Linked DNA regions of Caulobacter sp. FWC2. The protein of the gene in region 1 interacts with the protein of each later gene in a pairwise test. Links are inferred from orthologs where the notes say so. Each region holds a gene or a part of one and is shown on either strand. Other genes may lie near its edges.

The links.
Region 2: the proteins of sfsA (region 1) and CSW62_RS01465 interact in binary tests that used the Escherichia coli proteins (3 or more experiments, as listed by UniProt). The link is inferred for Caulobacter sp. FWC2 from one-to-one orthologs.

Annotation. Positions count from the first base shown.
Region 1 is NZ_PEBF01000001.1:1,080,550-1,087,923, forward strand. The notes cover bases 1,793-4,510. They hold sfsA (DNA/RNA nuclease SfsA), read right to left. Parts: upstream 3,653-4,510; coding sequence 2,933-3,652; downstream 1,793-2,932. Other genes in these bases: map (type I methionyl aminopeptidase), read right to left, coding at 1,793-2,371; CSW62_RS05190 (hypothetical protein), read right to left, coding at 2,486-2,875; CSW62_RS05200 (competence/damage-inducible protein A), read left to right, coding at 3,706-4,485; CSW62_RS05205 (helix-turn-helix domain-containing protein), read right to left, coding at 4,502-4,510. Outside these bases: CSW62_RS05175 (recombinase family protein), read right to left, coding at 1-907; more of map, read right to left, coding at 1,544-1,792; more of CSW62_RS05205, read right to left, coding at 4,511-4,900; CSW62_RS05215 (alpha/beta fold hydrolase), read right to left, coding at 5,301-5,564; CSW62_RS05220 (nuclear transport factor 2 family protein), read right to left, coding at 5,564-5,893; CSW62_RS05225 (helix-turn-helix domain-containing protein), read left to right, coding at 5,998-6,351; CSW62_RS05230 (DUF3008 family protein), read left to right, coding at 6,429-6,614; CSW62_RS05235 (extensin family protein), read left to right, coding at 6,617-7,309. UniProt on the Escherichia coli protein: Binds to DNA non-specifically. Could be a regulatory factor involved in maltose metabolism.
Region 2 is NZ_PEBF01000001.1:290,743-298,344, forward strand. Bases 1,476-4,421 are described here. They hold CSW62_RS01465 (glutamate-5-semialdehyde dehydrogenase), read right to left. Parts: upstream 3,613-4,421; coding sequence 2,338-3,612; downstream 1,476-2,337. Other genes in these bases: rsfS (ribosome silencing factor), read right to left, coding at 1,476-1,588; CSW62_RS01460 (nicotinate-nucleotide adenylyltransferase), read right to left, coding at 1,722-2,372; CSW62_RS01470 (aldo/keto reductase), read right to left, coding at 3,917-4,421. In the rest of the region: CSW62_RS01450 (alpha/beta hydrolase), read right to left, coding at 1-1,028; more of rsfS, read right to left, coding at 1,157-1,475; more of CSW62_RS01470, read right to left, coding at 4,422-4,756; CSW62_RS01475 (Pr6Pr family membrane protein), read right to left, coding at 4,777-5,421; CSW62_RS01480 (MmcQ/YjbR family DNA-binding protein), read right to left, coding at 5,418-5,777; CSW62_RS01485 (NAD(P)-dependent oxidoreductase), read left to right, coding at 5,812-6,681; CSW62_RS01490 (YkgJ family cysteine cluster protein), read right to left, coding at 6,678-7,235; CSW62_RS01495 (zinc/iron-chelating domain-containing protein), read right to left, coding at 7,232-7,602. UniProt on the Escherichia coli protein: Catalyzes the NADPH-dependent reduction of L-glutamate 5-phosphate into L-glutamate 5-semialdehyde and phosphate. The product spontaneously undergoes cyclization to form 1-pyrroline-5-carboxylate.

The sequences.
Region 1 (7,374 bases):
CGACATTGCTGGTGTCCCGACCGCCGGTCAGTCTCCGTCCATCCACCGCAGCACGAGCCCTGGCCACCAAGTCGGCGTCCACGATCTCGGGGAAATAGTTGTCGATCCGTCGTCCAGGGTCTTTGACCTTCTTGGGTGCAGCGGCCCCGACCACATAGTGGCCTTCGACCGCTTCGCTGGTCAGCAACCACCTGACCGTCGTGGCGTCCCAACCACCACCTAGCTTGCGACGCGCGCCACCCCACGACAGCACACCACGTTCGTTCAGCTCCTTCGCGATCCAGCGGCTTCCTTTGCCCTCGGCAGCGGCCTCGTAGATCATCTGGACGACCGCGATCCGATCTTCCTTCCGTATCCACGTCATGCGGTCCTCAGACAGCTCCAGCCAGCCGGGGCACTTCTTGCTGATCTTGGGACCGCCGTTACGGGCCTTTTCGATGCTGTCGTTATAGGCCTTGCTCACCCGGTCGCTGATCTTGTCCGAGTGCGCCTTGTCGGCTTGGCCTTCCAGCAGAATGCGGATCACGCTGATGGTGTCGCGCATCGTCTCCTGGGTGAAGACGTGGTTGTCCTGGGTGATGACGTTCAGGCCCTTGCGCGTCATGTCGCGCAGCCAGTCGAACAACTCCTCCCAACCCTGGCGGCTTAGCCGGTCGGTCTTTTCCGCGATCAACCAACTGCCAGGTGCGATGTCCCCGGCCCGAACCCGGTCGCTGAATTTGCCTAGCTCGCCACCATTCAGGTGCTTGCCCTTCCAGGCCGACTTGCCGAGGTCTTCAACCGTCTCGACTAGGGTCCAGCCCTTCTCGGCAATGAGGCCCATGCCGCCTTTGTACTGGCGTTCGTAGCTGTGACCGTCTTCCTGGGAAGGGGTCGAGAAGCGGATATAGATGTAGGCGTCAGTCATGCGTTCCAGCCCAGCTTTCGGGGCGGAAGCTATGTTCAGAAAACGTGTGAGTAAAGCACCCGGAACTGCTCGCGCGACTCATTGGCCAGGGCGACGCGGACATAGCCGAGCAGGGCGCTCCACGAGCTGATCACCGGTCGCTTGAAGATCTTGTCGCGGCCGGCCCGCAGCGTGGCCTCGTGCAGCAGCTTGATATCCATGGCCGCCGTCTCGCCGACGCCGGGCACGGTAGCTAGCTCCTCGATCGTCGCGCCCAGCACCGCCCCCAGCGAGCCGAAGCGGGCCAGCAGGCTCTTGGCCAGCGGTTTGACGTCGCCGCGCGGATAGGTCCGGAAGAGGTAGAGCTCCAGCAGCTCGTAGTCGGGCAGGGCCACGAAGCCGCCGAGCTTGGCGCGTGTTCGCAGCCGCTCGCGGTGGCCAGCGTGGTGGGCGTGGGCGGACTTGCGGGATCGCTTGGCGGCGGCCTGGACGGGTTCGTCCGGCGCGACGTCGGAAACGACCAGGGATGTGACGCTGACCATGCCGCCCCTCGACCTCAGGGGAGCATCTTGGCGGTATCGCGCCAGGGTTGTCTAGAGGGGCAATGCGTCCTTCGAGGCGCGCTCGCTTAGCGGGCCTCGAAGGACGCCGTGAAGCTCAGCCCAGGATCGGCGGCTGGAACAGCCCGGCCGGCGAGGCGGTAAAGATCTCGTAGCCGTCTTCCGTGACACCGATGGAGTGCTCGCACTGGGCCGACAGCGACTTGTCGCGGGTCACGGCGGTCCAGCCGTCGTTCAGCACCTTCACCGCCGGCTTGCCCAGGTTCACCATCGGCTCGACGGTGAAGAACATGCCGGGCTTGAGCACGGCGCCCTGGCCGGGACGGCCGAAGTGCAGGATGTTCGGGGCGTCGTGGAACACGCGGCCCAGGCCGTGGCCGCAGAAGTCGCGGACGACCGAGCAGCGCTGGGCCTCAACGTAAGACTGGATGGCGTGGCCGATGTCGCCCAGCGTGGCGCCCGGCTTCACGGCGTCCAGGCCGCGCTTCATGCCCTCATAGGTGATCTCAACCAGGCGACGGGCGCGCGGACCCACCTCGCCGACGCCGTACATGCGCGAGGTGTCGCCGTGCCAGCCGTCGACGATGACGGTGACGTCGATATTGACGATGTCGCCTTCCTTCAGGCTCCAGTCGCCAGGAATGCCATGGCAGACCACGTGATTGCGCGAGATGCAGACCGTCTTGGGGTAGCCGCGATAGTACAGGCAGGCCGGCAGGGCGCCATGATCCAGGATGAACTCGCGGGCCAGGGTGTCCAGGTGATCCGACGACACGCCCGGCTGCACGTGCGGGATTAGCATGTCCAGGCACTCGGCCGCCAGCTTGCCGGCCTTGCGCATGCCCTCGAAGTCGGCGGCCGTGTGGATCTTGATCTGGCCCGTGCGGGTTTCGGCTTCGATCTCGAGGGTGTCGTCTAGGGTCATGCTCTGCTCGGGCGTCGCCGCCGCGTTTCGGGCGGCGATCTGGTCGGCTGAAGGGGCGTATCTGCCTATCGTAGCACAGATTTCAACCCCAAGCCCGCTTTCAATGGCCCGCCTTCACCGAGGATTGATCCGTCGCACCGTGTCCGTGGCCGGGCGGATCTCCTTGACGAAGGCCGCGTCCAGGGTCGTGGGCTTGTCGCGGCGCACGTGGCAGACGCCCTTGTAGCGCGTCACCCGGCCGGTCTCCTTCTCGGTCAGGTCCGCCGTGAACTTGACGTCCCATTCGCCGGGCTTGCCCGTCGAGACAGGGTCCATGTCGTTGGAGGTGACGCTGGAGATCGTCTTAAGGCCGAAGCGGTCCTCCAGCTTTCCGGTGCAGGCCTTGAAGGCGAAGATCGCCCGCAGACCCGTCATCATGCCGCTTTCGGACTTGCCGGGCTCGCTAGGGCCGCACCCACACAGGGCGAGCGTCAGAACGGCCAGGGCCAGGACAGTCTTCTTCATGCGATCCCCACAGTTCGCGAGCCCGGACGGGGTAGCGAAATGCGAGCGAATTGCAGCTTAAATCGCTGTTAGGTGCGCGTTGCTCCAACGGATCCGCCGCGTGATCCGAACGGCCTCGGTGCTCATGGCGCAGGCGTAGACCAGCACCTCGACGCCCGCCTTGGCCGCGGCGTCCAGGCCGGCCGTGAATTTCGGGTCGAGGTCGGCGCAGGCCTGGAAGGTCTCGCAGTCCTCGCGCTGGACGACGAACAGCACCACGGCGCGGTGGCCTTCGGCGACCTGGGCGGCCAGGTCGGACAGGTGGCGTGTCGAGCGCTCGGCCTTGCAGTCGGGGAACTCGGCCAGGCCCGGCGTGCGGCTGAAGTGACAGTTTTTGACCTCCAGCCAGCAGGGCGGGCGGTCCTCGTGGGTCAGCAGGAAGTCGACGCGGCTAGCCTCGGCGTACTTCACCTCGGGGCGGATGGTCGCGTAACCGGTCAGTTCCGGAATGGCGTCCGCCGCCAGCGCTTCGGCGACCAGCCGGTTGGGCAGCAGGGTGTTGACGCCGACCAGCGCATTGCCTTGCTCGACGCATTGCAGGGTCCAGGCCAGCTTGCGCTTGGGATCGTCCGACCACGACACCCAGGCGCCCTGGCCGGCGTCCTTCACCCCCAGCATGGCCCCCGGATTGGGGCAGTGAGCGGTGATCTCCCGTCCGTCGTCCAGTATGAGGTCGGCGAAGAAGCGCTTGTAGCGACTGACTAGCCGGCCATGAACGAGCGGTTGCGGGAGCAGCATGCTGGGCCTAAGTCGGAGAACAAGAGCGACAGGCGATGTAAGGGATCAAACGCATGACCACCACCCAAGGCAGGGTTGGCGAGCGCGTGACAGCCGCCGTGATGATCATCGGCGACGAGATCCTCTCGGGCCGGACCCAGGACGTGAACCTGTCGGCCATTGCCAAGTACCTGGCGACCTACGGCGTCGACCTGTGCGAGGCCCGCGTGGTCCCGGACATCGAGGACGAGATCATCGCCGCGGTCAACGCGCTGCGGAGCCGCTACGACTACGTCATCACCACCGGCGGCATCGGCCCGACCCACGACGACATCACCGCCGACTCGATCGCCAAGGCCTTTGGCGTCACGGCCCCCGAGCATCCCGAGATCATGGCCATGCTGCGCGAGCGCTGGGGCGAGCCCAACGCCGCCCGCCGCCGCATGGCCCACGTGCCGGAAGGCGGCAGCCTGGTGAAGAACCCGGTCCAGGGTCCGCCCGGCTTCCAGAAGGACAATGTCTTCGTACTGGCGGGCGTGCCGGCGATCATGCGCGGCATGCTGGAGGACGTCGGCCCGCGCCTGCGCACCGGCGCCGTGGTGCTGGCCAAGACCGTGCGCGTCACCGGCACGGGCGAGGGCGCGATCGCCGCGCCGCTGGAAGCGGTGGCCAAGGCCCATCCGGAGATGTCGCTGGGCAGCTATCCGTTCTTCAGCCCGCCGGACGTCTACGGCGCCAACCTCGTGCTGCGCGGCCGCGACGCCGCCGAACTGGACGCGGCGGTCGCCGAACTCATCGCCGCCCTGACCGAGGCCAAGGCGCAAAACATCGAGCTGCTGGCCGATCCGGCCTAAAGGTTAGCGGAGGGCGCTAGTCCTCGCCGGCGATGGCCTTGGCCAGGTCCACCAGATGCTTGCGCATGCCGGTGGACGCGATCGCCACGTAGGACCGCGCCAGTTCCGGGCCGCCGGGCAGCGACCAGAACTGGGCCATCTCGTTGGCCAGGTCGGCGGCGGTGGTGTCCGCCTCTTCCGGATCGTCCAGGCCCTCGAAGAAGAAGCCGATCGGCGTCTTCAGGAACATGGCGGTGGCCTGCAGCTTGCTGGCGCTGATCCGGTTGGACCCGCCCTCGTACTTCTGCACCTGCTGGAAGGTCAGTCCTAGCGCGTCGGCCAGGGATTGCTGGGAATAGCCCAAATCCTTGCGGCGCATGCGCAGGCGACGACCGACATGAATGTCGACGGGATCAGGGGTCTTGTCTTCAGCCATGCTCACAAACTCGGACGCGACGGTGGGGGAGGAAACGACTCATCGAGTGGCGATACGCGAACGCCATGCTGATCTTGAGCGGAGTCGAGGTCCCAAGAAACGTATAATCTATGCGAAATGTCGTATTCACGCACGGCGGGAAGACCCTCGCGGCGTACGCCTTTCGGTCACATCGCGCGGTGCGGGTTTCGAGTTCGAGCTGCAACCGCTCCCGCGCCGGGCGTCTGTCGATGGTAGGGACGGTGGGACTCGAACCCACACGGATTGCTCCAACGGATTTTAAGTCCGGTGCGTCTACCATTTCGCCACGTCCCCATGCCCGTGGCGTAGGGGTTTTCGGCCGCGATCACAAGGCGGTGGCCGATCTGAAGTCCAGGAGCTCCGCGAGCCGTAGATGGGTTCAGCGCCGCCCGTGGGTCTCCAGGAGCGACAGAACGGAGCGGTTGAAGGCCGCCGGCGCCTGCCACGGCGCGAAGTGGCCGCATCCGGCCAGGACCTCCAGTTCCGCCCCGGGAATGGCGCGCGCGATCCAGGCGGCATGGGTTGGAAGGATGAACGCGTCGTGCTCAGCCGGGGCGATCCTGACCGTCGCGCGGCCAGCGCCCTTTGTGCCGGCGGTGACCACGGCGCGGACGCCTTCGAATTCACGGTGATCGGCGGACATCAGGCGATCTCCAGGCCTGAAATGGCCTCGCCGTCCAGCTTGAAGCGGAAGGCGAAGGGGAGGGGGCTGCCCGGGAAATCGCCGGCGGTGGTCCCATCGACGATCAGCGCGCCGTCATCTTCCTCGCGCCAGGCTTCGGGGGTGAAGACCGCGCGCGCGGCGATGGTCGCCGACTGGATCCAGGGCCTGATCTCGGCGTGCCCGCGATGCTCGCGCGCCTCGTCCTTGACGACGGCGTCGGGGGCGAAGGCGGCGAGCATGCCGTCGACGTCAAGGCGGGCGTTGGCTTCCACATAGGCGGCGATGGGGCGGGGGAGGTTGGTGGACACCGAGGGTCTCCGGGTCAAGGTTGCTGTCCGACCCAAACTGTGAACACCCTCCCGAAATGACAAGAACGGACGAAAAAGTAAGGTACGCACCTGAAAGTAAGCGGGTGGCCTATACGGCGGATACCGCGTCGCTGAGCATCCAGAATGTCATCCGGGTGCTGGAAGGGCGGTGGAAGCTGGTGATCCTGTTTCAGCTGTTCGGCGGCCGGGTGCAGCGGTTCTCGGATCTGGAGCGCGCCATCCCCGGCGTGTCCCAGAAGATGCTGATCCAGCAACTGCGACAGCTGGAGGCCGATGGGGTGGTGACGCGGATCGTCCACCCGCAGGTGCCGCCGAAGGTCGAGTACCATCTCACCGCGTGGGGACAGTCGCTGTGCCCCGCTCTGGACGCCCTGCTGGTCTGGGCCGAGACCGCGCCCGCCGAGCAGCGCGCGCGGTTGATCTCCGAGGGTCAGTAGAGGGGCGTCGCCCCGGCTCCGCGACACCGAATTTCTGATCGTGCGTTGACTGGTGTGAAAGCCAGGAGACCTGAACCATGCCCGCCAAATCCGCCGCCCAGCAAAAGGCCGCCGGCGCCGCCCTCTCCGCCAAGCGCGGCGACACGCCCAAGAGCGAGCTCAAGGGCGCGTCCAAGTCGATGCTGTCGATGAGCGAGAAGCAGCTCGAGGACTTCGCCCACACCCAGCGCAAGGGTAAGCCCGAGCACGCTGACGACCGGTGAGGTTGCCGCGCCCTCGCCTCGCCGCCCTGACGCTGCTGCTCGGCTGCGTCGCCTGTCAGCCCCTGGCCGATCTCGGCTTCGATCGCCGACCGGTCTACATCAGCGAGCCGATCGATGGCTCCACGCGCGGGCGGCTGTTGAACGCGGTGGGCGAGCCACAGGCCTGCAAGGCGTGGTTGGCGACGGCGGGGCTAAGCTTCCGGCCGGTCGCGGACCGGACTGAGGGGAGCTACTGCCAGGTGACGGGGGCCGGAAACCTGGTCGACGCCACGCCCAGGATCGATGCTTCCCTGTCCCCGGCGCGACCGATGATGGCCTGTGACCTCGCCGCAGCCGTGGCCATCTGGCGGCGGCAATCGGTAGGGCCGGCCGCCCGGGAACTGTTGGGCTCTGAGGTTCGCCAGATCGACCATCTGGGAGTCTACGCCTGTCGTGGCGTCGGCGATCCGATCACCGGCCGGCCCAGCGCCCACGCGCGAGCCGAGGCCATCGACATCGCCGGCTTTCGCCTGACCAACGGCCGGCGCATCACGGTCGACAAGGACTGGGACGGGCAGGGGGCCGAGGCGGCCTTCCTGCGCCGGGTGCGCGACGACGCCTGCCGGGTGTTCGGCGTCACCCTGTCGCCAGACTACAACGCCGCTCACGCCAACCACCTGCATTTGGAAGCGGGGCGCGGAGCGTTGTGCAGCTAGGTCGCCATCCACCCACGGCGGGAGACGATCCCCCGCAGCGCTGCATCCACAGCGCAAAATCCCGG
Region 2 (7,602 bases), 790 kb from region 1 along the record:
ATCAGGGCCACCAGGGGAATCGACGGTGGCGACTGCGGGTAGGCTCCGAACGGTGCGCCGAAGGCTTCCAGGTCGGCCTCGGCCCTTTCCAGCGGCTTGGCGTCGCCGGCGCGCAAGGCGGCGATAAGATCGGGGATGCGGGCGCGCAGGGCCGGTGCGTCCAGCAGGGCGCCGAAGAACAGCTTGGGCTTGCCGCCAGGGACCAGGGCCGCCAGCTTCGGATCCTGCACGACCTGGCGGTAGGCCATCACCGCCGAGCCGCCGAGGCGGGCGCGGCAGGCGGCGTCGGCGTCGCACTGGGCCAGGACCTGACGGCCGACCCCATCAACGACGACCGAGCGGTGGCTAAGGTCGAGCGTCTTCGTGTCCTCCGGCGGGACCAGAGAGTCGAGGATCACGCCGTCCAGCCGCCTGGGCGGGGCGACCGCCAGGGTGCGCAGGACAAGCTGAGTGCCGTACGAGACGCCGTAGAGCAGCGTCGGCTTGTCGTCGCCGTAGCGGGCCATCAGCGCCGAGAGGTCGCGCGCGGCGTTGGTGATGGTGAAGGCCTTGGCGCGCGGGGTGTTCAGCGTCGGCAGGCAAGTTGCCCATTCCGCGCCGCGCAGGGCGGCACCGCCTGGGCTGTCGGGGCTCTCCTCGGTCGGGCACAGGCGCGTGGAGAAGCCGGCGCCGCGATGGTCGGGGATGATCAGATCGTAGCCAGGCAGCGCCGCCCGGAAGGTCTTCAGCAGCGGATAGAAACTGGCGCCGGACTCCCCGGGGCCGCCCGCGATCAGCCAGGCCTGGCCGCGCGAGGGGCCTTCGGCGGGAAAGCGCCGCACGAACAGGCTGGCGCGACCCAGAGCCGGAAAGGCGGCGGCCAGCGGCGTCTCGAAGCGGGCGCACAGGCTGCCGGCCAGGTCGCCTCGGGCGTCGGTACAGGGCTGGAAGGCGTCAGGGGACGACGGATCGGCGGCGGCGAACGCCGAGGGCGCGCCGGCTAGCACGGCGAGCCCGAACGCGGCGGCCGCGAAAATCTTGGATGTCATGAAGTTCCCCACACAGACGCGCATCATCTACGGCTGCACGCGCCGGCGCAGCTTAAGGTTTCGTCATGAGGGGATAGCGGTCGCCGCGACGGCCCCGCTGAATGGGGGACCGTCGCCGAGCCTTAAGATCAGTTCGCCGCGGTGCGGTGCGGGGCGTCGACCGCCCAGATCTTCTCGATGTTGTAGAAGGTGCGCACTTCGGGGCGGAACAGGTGGACCACGACGTCGCCGGCGTCGATCAGCACCCAGTCGCAGTGCGGCAGGCCTTCGACCTTCGCCCTGCCGTAGCCGTTTTCCTTCAGCGCCCGCAGCAGGTGGTCGGCCAGCGCGCCGACGTGACGGTGCGAGCGGCCCGACGCCACGATCAGGCTGTCGGCGACCGAGCTCTTGTCCGCCAAGTCGATGTGGACGATGTCCTGGGCCTTGTCGTCATCCAGACGTTCCAGGATCAGGCGCTCCAGCGCCTTGAGGTCGAGGGGCAGATTCAGGCCCTGGGATTCAGTCGAGGACTCGGCGCCGGCCAGGCCTTCGTGCGCACTAAGCGCGGGGTCGCTACGCAGCGGATTGCTCCTTATGGGTTCGCTGTGGATATCTTCCATAGCACGGAATTGAGCCGGAAGTGAGGGGGTGATGGCCGAACGGCGATTCGCCAGCGGCCCTGAGGCGTTCGCGCAACGCCAGAAAGCTTGGCCCTCAGCCCTTTTGCCTCGCCCGCATGGCCGTCGACGAGGCGAAGTTCAGCGGTCCGGTCAGGTACACCCAGGCCGGCGACTTGGCGTCCGGCAGCTTGGCGGCGGCGCTTGCGGGCCAGCGGGCGAAGGCGAAGCGGCGGGCGGCCGGCGAGGTGCGGGCCTTCAGCGCGATCCACGGGCGGGAGATCACGGCGACCGGAACCTCGCGCATGATCTGGGTCCAGCCGCGCCAGCGATGGAAGGTGGCCAAGCTGTCGGCGCCCATCACCCAGACGAACTTCACCCCAGGATAGCGCGCCCGCAGCACTCTCAGGGTGTCGATCGTGTACTGCGAGCCAAGGCGCGTCTCGGCGTCGGAGACGATCATGCCCGAGCCGCGCGCCCAGCGGCGGGCATTGGCCATCCGTTCGGCGACGGGGCGGGTCTCGTGGGAGGACTTCAGCGGATTCTGCGGCGACACCAGCCAGATGACGCGGTCCAGCTCCAGGCGGCGCATGGCCGTCTCGGCCACGTGGGCATGGCCCTCGTGCGCCGGGTTGAAGCTGCCGCCGAACAGGCCGACGCGCATGCCCGGCTCCAGGTGGAAGCCAAGACGCTGAGCGTTGGGCCGGCCGGCCTCAGGGACGAGTCTGGCCGGTCCCGCGAACCACATATTTGAACGTCGTCAGTTGCTCGGCCCCAACCGGGCCGCGGGCATGTAGCTTGTCGGTTGCGATGCCGATCTCGGCCCCGAAGCCGAACTCGCCGCCGTCGGCGAACTGGGTCGAGGCGTTGACCAGCACGATGGCGCTGTCGACCTCCGCCACGAAGGCGTCGGCGGCGCCGGCGTCCTCGGTGACGATCGCGTCGGTGTGGCCCGAGCCGTAGGCCGCGATGTGCCTGGCCGCGCCGACCACGCCGTCGACCACGGCCACGGCCAGGATCGGGGCCAGGTACTCGGTGGTCCAGTCCTCGGCGGTCGCCTTCTTCATCGTCGGCTCGATGGCGCGCGCAGCCGTGTCACCACGGAGTTCGCAGCCGGCCCGGATCAGGGCGTCGGCGATCGGCGGCAGCAGGCGTTCGGCGGCGGCCTTGTCGACCAGCAGGGTCTCGGCCGAGCCGCAGACCGACACCCGCCGCAGCTTGGCGTTGACGACGATGTCGACGGCCTTCTTCACGTCGGCGGCCGCGTGGACGAAGACGTGGTTCAGCCCTTCTAGGTGGCCCAGAACCGGGGCGCGGGCCTCGGCCTGGACGCGGGCGACGAGGCTCTTACCGCCGCGCGGAATGATCAGGTCGATGGCCTTGTCCAGGCCCGCGAGGATGGCGCCGACGGCGGCGCGGTCGGGGGTCCTGACGATCTGGACGGCGGCTGCGGGAAGGCCAGCGGCCTTCAAACCGCGTTCTATCGAAGCGTGAAGCGCGAGGTTGGAGTGGATGCACTCCGACCCGCCGCGCAGGATCACCGCATTGCCCGAGCGCACGCACAGCGCCGCGGCGTCGGCGGTCACGTTCGGGCGGCTCTCATAGATCATGGCGATCACGCCGATCGGGGTGCGAACGCGGCTGATGTCCAGGCCGTTGGGCCGCGTCCAGCGCGAGGTGGCGACGCCGACCGGATCGGGGATGGCGGCCACCGCCTCGACCCCGGCGGCGACGTCTTCCAGCCGCGCTTCGTCGAGGGCCAGGCGGTCCAGCATCGGGCCGGAGACACCGTTGGCCTCGGCGCGGCCCAGGTCCTTGGCGTTGGCGGTCAGGATGGCGACAGCGTCCTGCCGGATCGCGGCGGCCATGGCCTGGATGGCGGCCGTGCGCTGCTCTGGCGTGGCGAGGCGGAGCGCATGCGCGCCCTCGCGAGCCGTCCGGCCCATCCCCGCCATCGTCGCCTGCAAGCTGACGCCCGCGTCGTCCATCGTCCCCGTCCTAATCCTGGTAAGTTATGCTCAGGTTGAGGCTTACCTAGGCGCTTTCAGGGGAGGATGAAACCGGCTTCGTCTGAAAACGGACGGAGTTTTGTTGGAGCGGCCTTGCTCAGGATTAGTCGCCGGCCATCCAGGCCGGTATGTCGCTGGCGGCGTGCAGCACACGCCAGACGTCCGCCATGGCGCGCGGAATGACGTCCTTGGACTTCAAGAGCGGTCGCGAACCCGCGTCCGAAGCGCGTCGAAGTAGCTCGCATCCGCCTGGGCGCCAGACGGCGCGGTCGCGTCTGGCGACCTACGCAGCGTCCCACGCATAAGCCTTGTCCAGCCAGTCCCCGATCCGCCCGTCCGGCCGCGCCAGGGCGTGGATCCGGGTCATCTCGTCGTCGGACAGGTTGAAGTCGAGGATGTCGAAGTTCTCCTCGATGCGGGCCGGGTTCTTGGTGCGGGGGATGGCGATGATCCCCTGCTGGATGATCCAGCGCAGGGTGACCTGGCCGGGGGTCTTGCCGTGGGCGGCGCCGATCTCGACCAGTACCGGGTCTTGGGCGACCTTGCCCTGGGCCAGGGGCGACCAGGCGGTGATCGATGTCCCCAGCGCGTCGGCCTTGGCCTTCAGGGTCTTGAGCGACAGGTAGGGGTGGTACTCGACCTGGTCGTTGGCGATCGGGGCTTCCGACAGCCGCGAGGCTTCTTCCAGCAGGGCCGAGGGGAAGTTCGACAGGCCGATGGCGCGGGTCAGGCCGCGCGACTGGACCTCGTTCAGCGCCTTCAGGGTCTCGGCCAGCGGCACGTCGGGCTTGGGCCAGTGCAGCAGCAGCAAGTCGACATGGTCGACGCCCAGGCGCTCCAGACTCTTCTCGGCCGAGCGCTGCAGGTCGCCGTCGTGAAACTTGTCGATCCAGACCTTGGTGGTCAGGAAGATCTCGTCGCGCTTGACGCCGCTGGCCTTGATCGCGGCGCCGACGTCGCGCTCGTTGCCGTAGATCTGGGCGGTGTCGATGTGGCGATAGCCGACCTCCAGGGCCTTCTCGACCAGGGGCGTGGCCGTACCGTTCTCCAGCTGCCAGGTGCCGAAGCCGAGGGCGGGCATCAGGACGTCGCCCGAGCGGATGGCGGGAACGAGCTTGGACATGGAGAACTCCGGAAAAACGATCAGGCCGATATAGGCGCTGGCTTGCCCAGCGCCACCTTGGCTCGAACGCGCGAGAGGCCGATGAAGACCACGGCGACCAGAGCGAAGAACAGGCTCATCTCGACCATGGTCAACACCACGGCCGGATAGCCGCGCTTGGCGACGTTCATGAACGGGTATGGATAGAAGCCCGACAGCGCGCCATGGAGGAGGGTCCAGAGGCCGAACAGGGCCGGAAAGGCCATGGCCTTGGCGGCGACGATCCATCGGGGCCGGCCCTGGCCGCCGCGCAGGGCCAGGTCGACCAGATAGGCGGCGGGGGTGATGGTGTGCAGGATCGTGTCGGAGACCAACCGCAGGCCCTGCGGATGCCACTGCCAGGCCAGCAGGGTGTGATAGACCACCGCGGTGATGGTGAGGTAGGTGGCGATCGACGCGCGCGGGCCGCTGCGTTCGGCCCAGGCGGCGAAGGCGCTGGCGGGCGCGACCAGCGGAGCGGTGAGCGCCCCGGCGGCCAGCATGTTCGACAGGATGGTGAAGTAGCTGAAGAACTCGACCGACTTCACGGTGGCCGAGACCAGGGTCTCGTCATAGACCATCAGGCCGTACTGCAGGGCGGGGCCCAGGCAGGCGACGGCGGCGATCAGGATGCGCCAGGCTTTCAAGATGCGGTCTCCGTCGGATGGGCCTCGTCCCAGGCCTTCAGCACCTTCTTGGGCGCGGTCGCGCGCCACTGCCGGGTGACCAGCCGCTCGACCGTGCCCGGATGGGCGAGGGGCAAGCGGACCAGGACGTAGGGGTAGTTCTTGAAGTGGTCGGTGAAATGGAAGACGTCCGGCTCGGCCTCGACCAGCATCTCGCGCTCGTCGAACGGCACGGCCGGGCAGACCAGACTCTCGCCGTCCTCGAACAGCCGGGTCAGGAACTTGTCGTGCGCTTTCAGACAGGGCCGGCCATAGGCCGTGCCGTCCTCGACGCCGGGCAATTTGAACGCGAACGCTCTGACGTCGTCGTAGGTCATGGGCTCCTCACCTCAGCGCGACTATATGAGGGGAATGGACGCTGAGAACACCCTGAAGACGCCGGTCCTGGTGCTGGGCGCGACCAGCCTGATCGGCGGCCACCTGCTGGCGCGGCTGAAGGCCGAGAACCTGGACCCCACGGCGTTCAGCCGTCGTCCGCCGGTCGAGGAGACCTGCTGGATCGGCGGCGACCTGAAGGGCGCCGACCTGGACGAGCGCCTGCCGGTGGCGGCGACAGTGTTCGCCCTGTCGCCGATCTGGCTGCTGCCGACGGCGCTGCCGGCGCTGAAAAGCCGGGGCATGGAGCGGCTGATCGCTTTCTCCTCGACCAGCCGCTTCACCAAGGTCGACTCGCCGGACGAGGGCGAGCGGGCGGTGGCGGGGAAGCTGGCGCAGGCCGAGGCCGCGGTCGAACAGTGGTGCGCCGAGCATGGCGTCGCCTGGACGATCCTGCGGCCGACCCTGATCTATGACGAGGGCCACGACGAGAACGTCAGCCGCATCGCCCGCCTGATCCGCCGTTTCCACGTCATGCCGCTGTCGGGCGACGGCGCGGGCCTGCGCCAGCCGGTCCATGCCGAGGACCTTGCCGCCGGGGCCCTGGCGGCGGCCCATGCGCCGGCGACGAGAAACCTCGCCTATGACCTGGTGGGCGGCGAGACGGTGACCTATCGCCTGATGGTCGACCGGATCTTCGAAGGGCTTGGAAAGCGACCTCGCAGCCTGCCGATGCCGACCTGGCTTTTCGGCCTGATCATGCGGCTGGCCAAGCCGTTCTATCCGGGCGCGACCGTCGCCATGGGCGCGCGGATGGGCCAGGACCTGACCTTCGACAGCGCGGCGGCGACGCGGGACTTCGGGTGGGCGCCGAGAGCGTTCCGACCCAACTTCCAACGCGCCTAGTGCGCGTCAGACAGCACCATGGCGAACGGCGTCAGGCCGCCGTCGCGTTCGACATAGCCGCTGACCAGCTTGCGGTCGGGCGGCAGGACGCCCAGGTCGATCTCCTCGGTCGGAAACACCACGATGCGGCGGTCGCCGATGCAGACCACCAGCTCGTAGCCGTCCAGGGCCCGGCGGGACATGTTCTTGATGTAGGAATAGTACGGCTCGCGCCGCCAGCTGGCGGGCTTGCCGGCGTCGACGACCACATTAAGGCGCTTGCCGTCGCGGTCGCTGTACATCACGAAGCCGGCCTTGTCGGGCCGCCAGGCGTCGCCCAGCTTCTCGGACGTGATCCACAGGCACATGAAGCCCCGGCAGGCCTGGGGCCGCAGCTCATAGTTGCCGCAGCCGCCGCCCTTGCGGAAATGTGAGCACCAGACGCCGTCGGCCTTGTCCAGGGCCTCGATGGCCAGCACCTTGCAGCACAGGCCGCACGAGCCGCAGCTCTTGCCCGGCGCGGCCTGGGCATGGGGGAGCTCGTCGCGGATCTCTGGGGCGGTCGCGTCAGTCATGCGGCGAAGGTCCGGACGAGGCCAAGTTCGATGTCGCGGTCGGGACGGATCTCGAAGCCGCGCTGGCCGACCAGGACGTTCAGGGTCAGGCCGTCGGCGGCGCCGCGCGCGGCCCAGGTCCGCAGGGTCTGGTGATAGGGCGCCTTGCGCCAGGCCTCGGGACTGGCCGGATCGACCTCGACCACCATGCGCCGGCCCTGGTCCTCGCGGTGCAGGATGAAGCGCGCCCGGTCTGGCCGCCATTCGTCGCCCAGGCCCTCGCTCTTGAGCCAGTAGCAGGCGAAGTCGGCGCAAGACCTCGGGCGATCGGCATAGATCGCGCAGCCCGCGCCCTTGTGGAAATGGCCGCACCAGGCGTGCGGCGGCT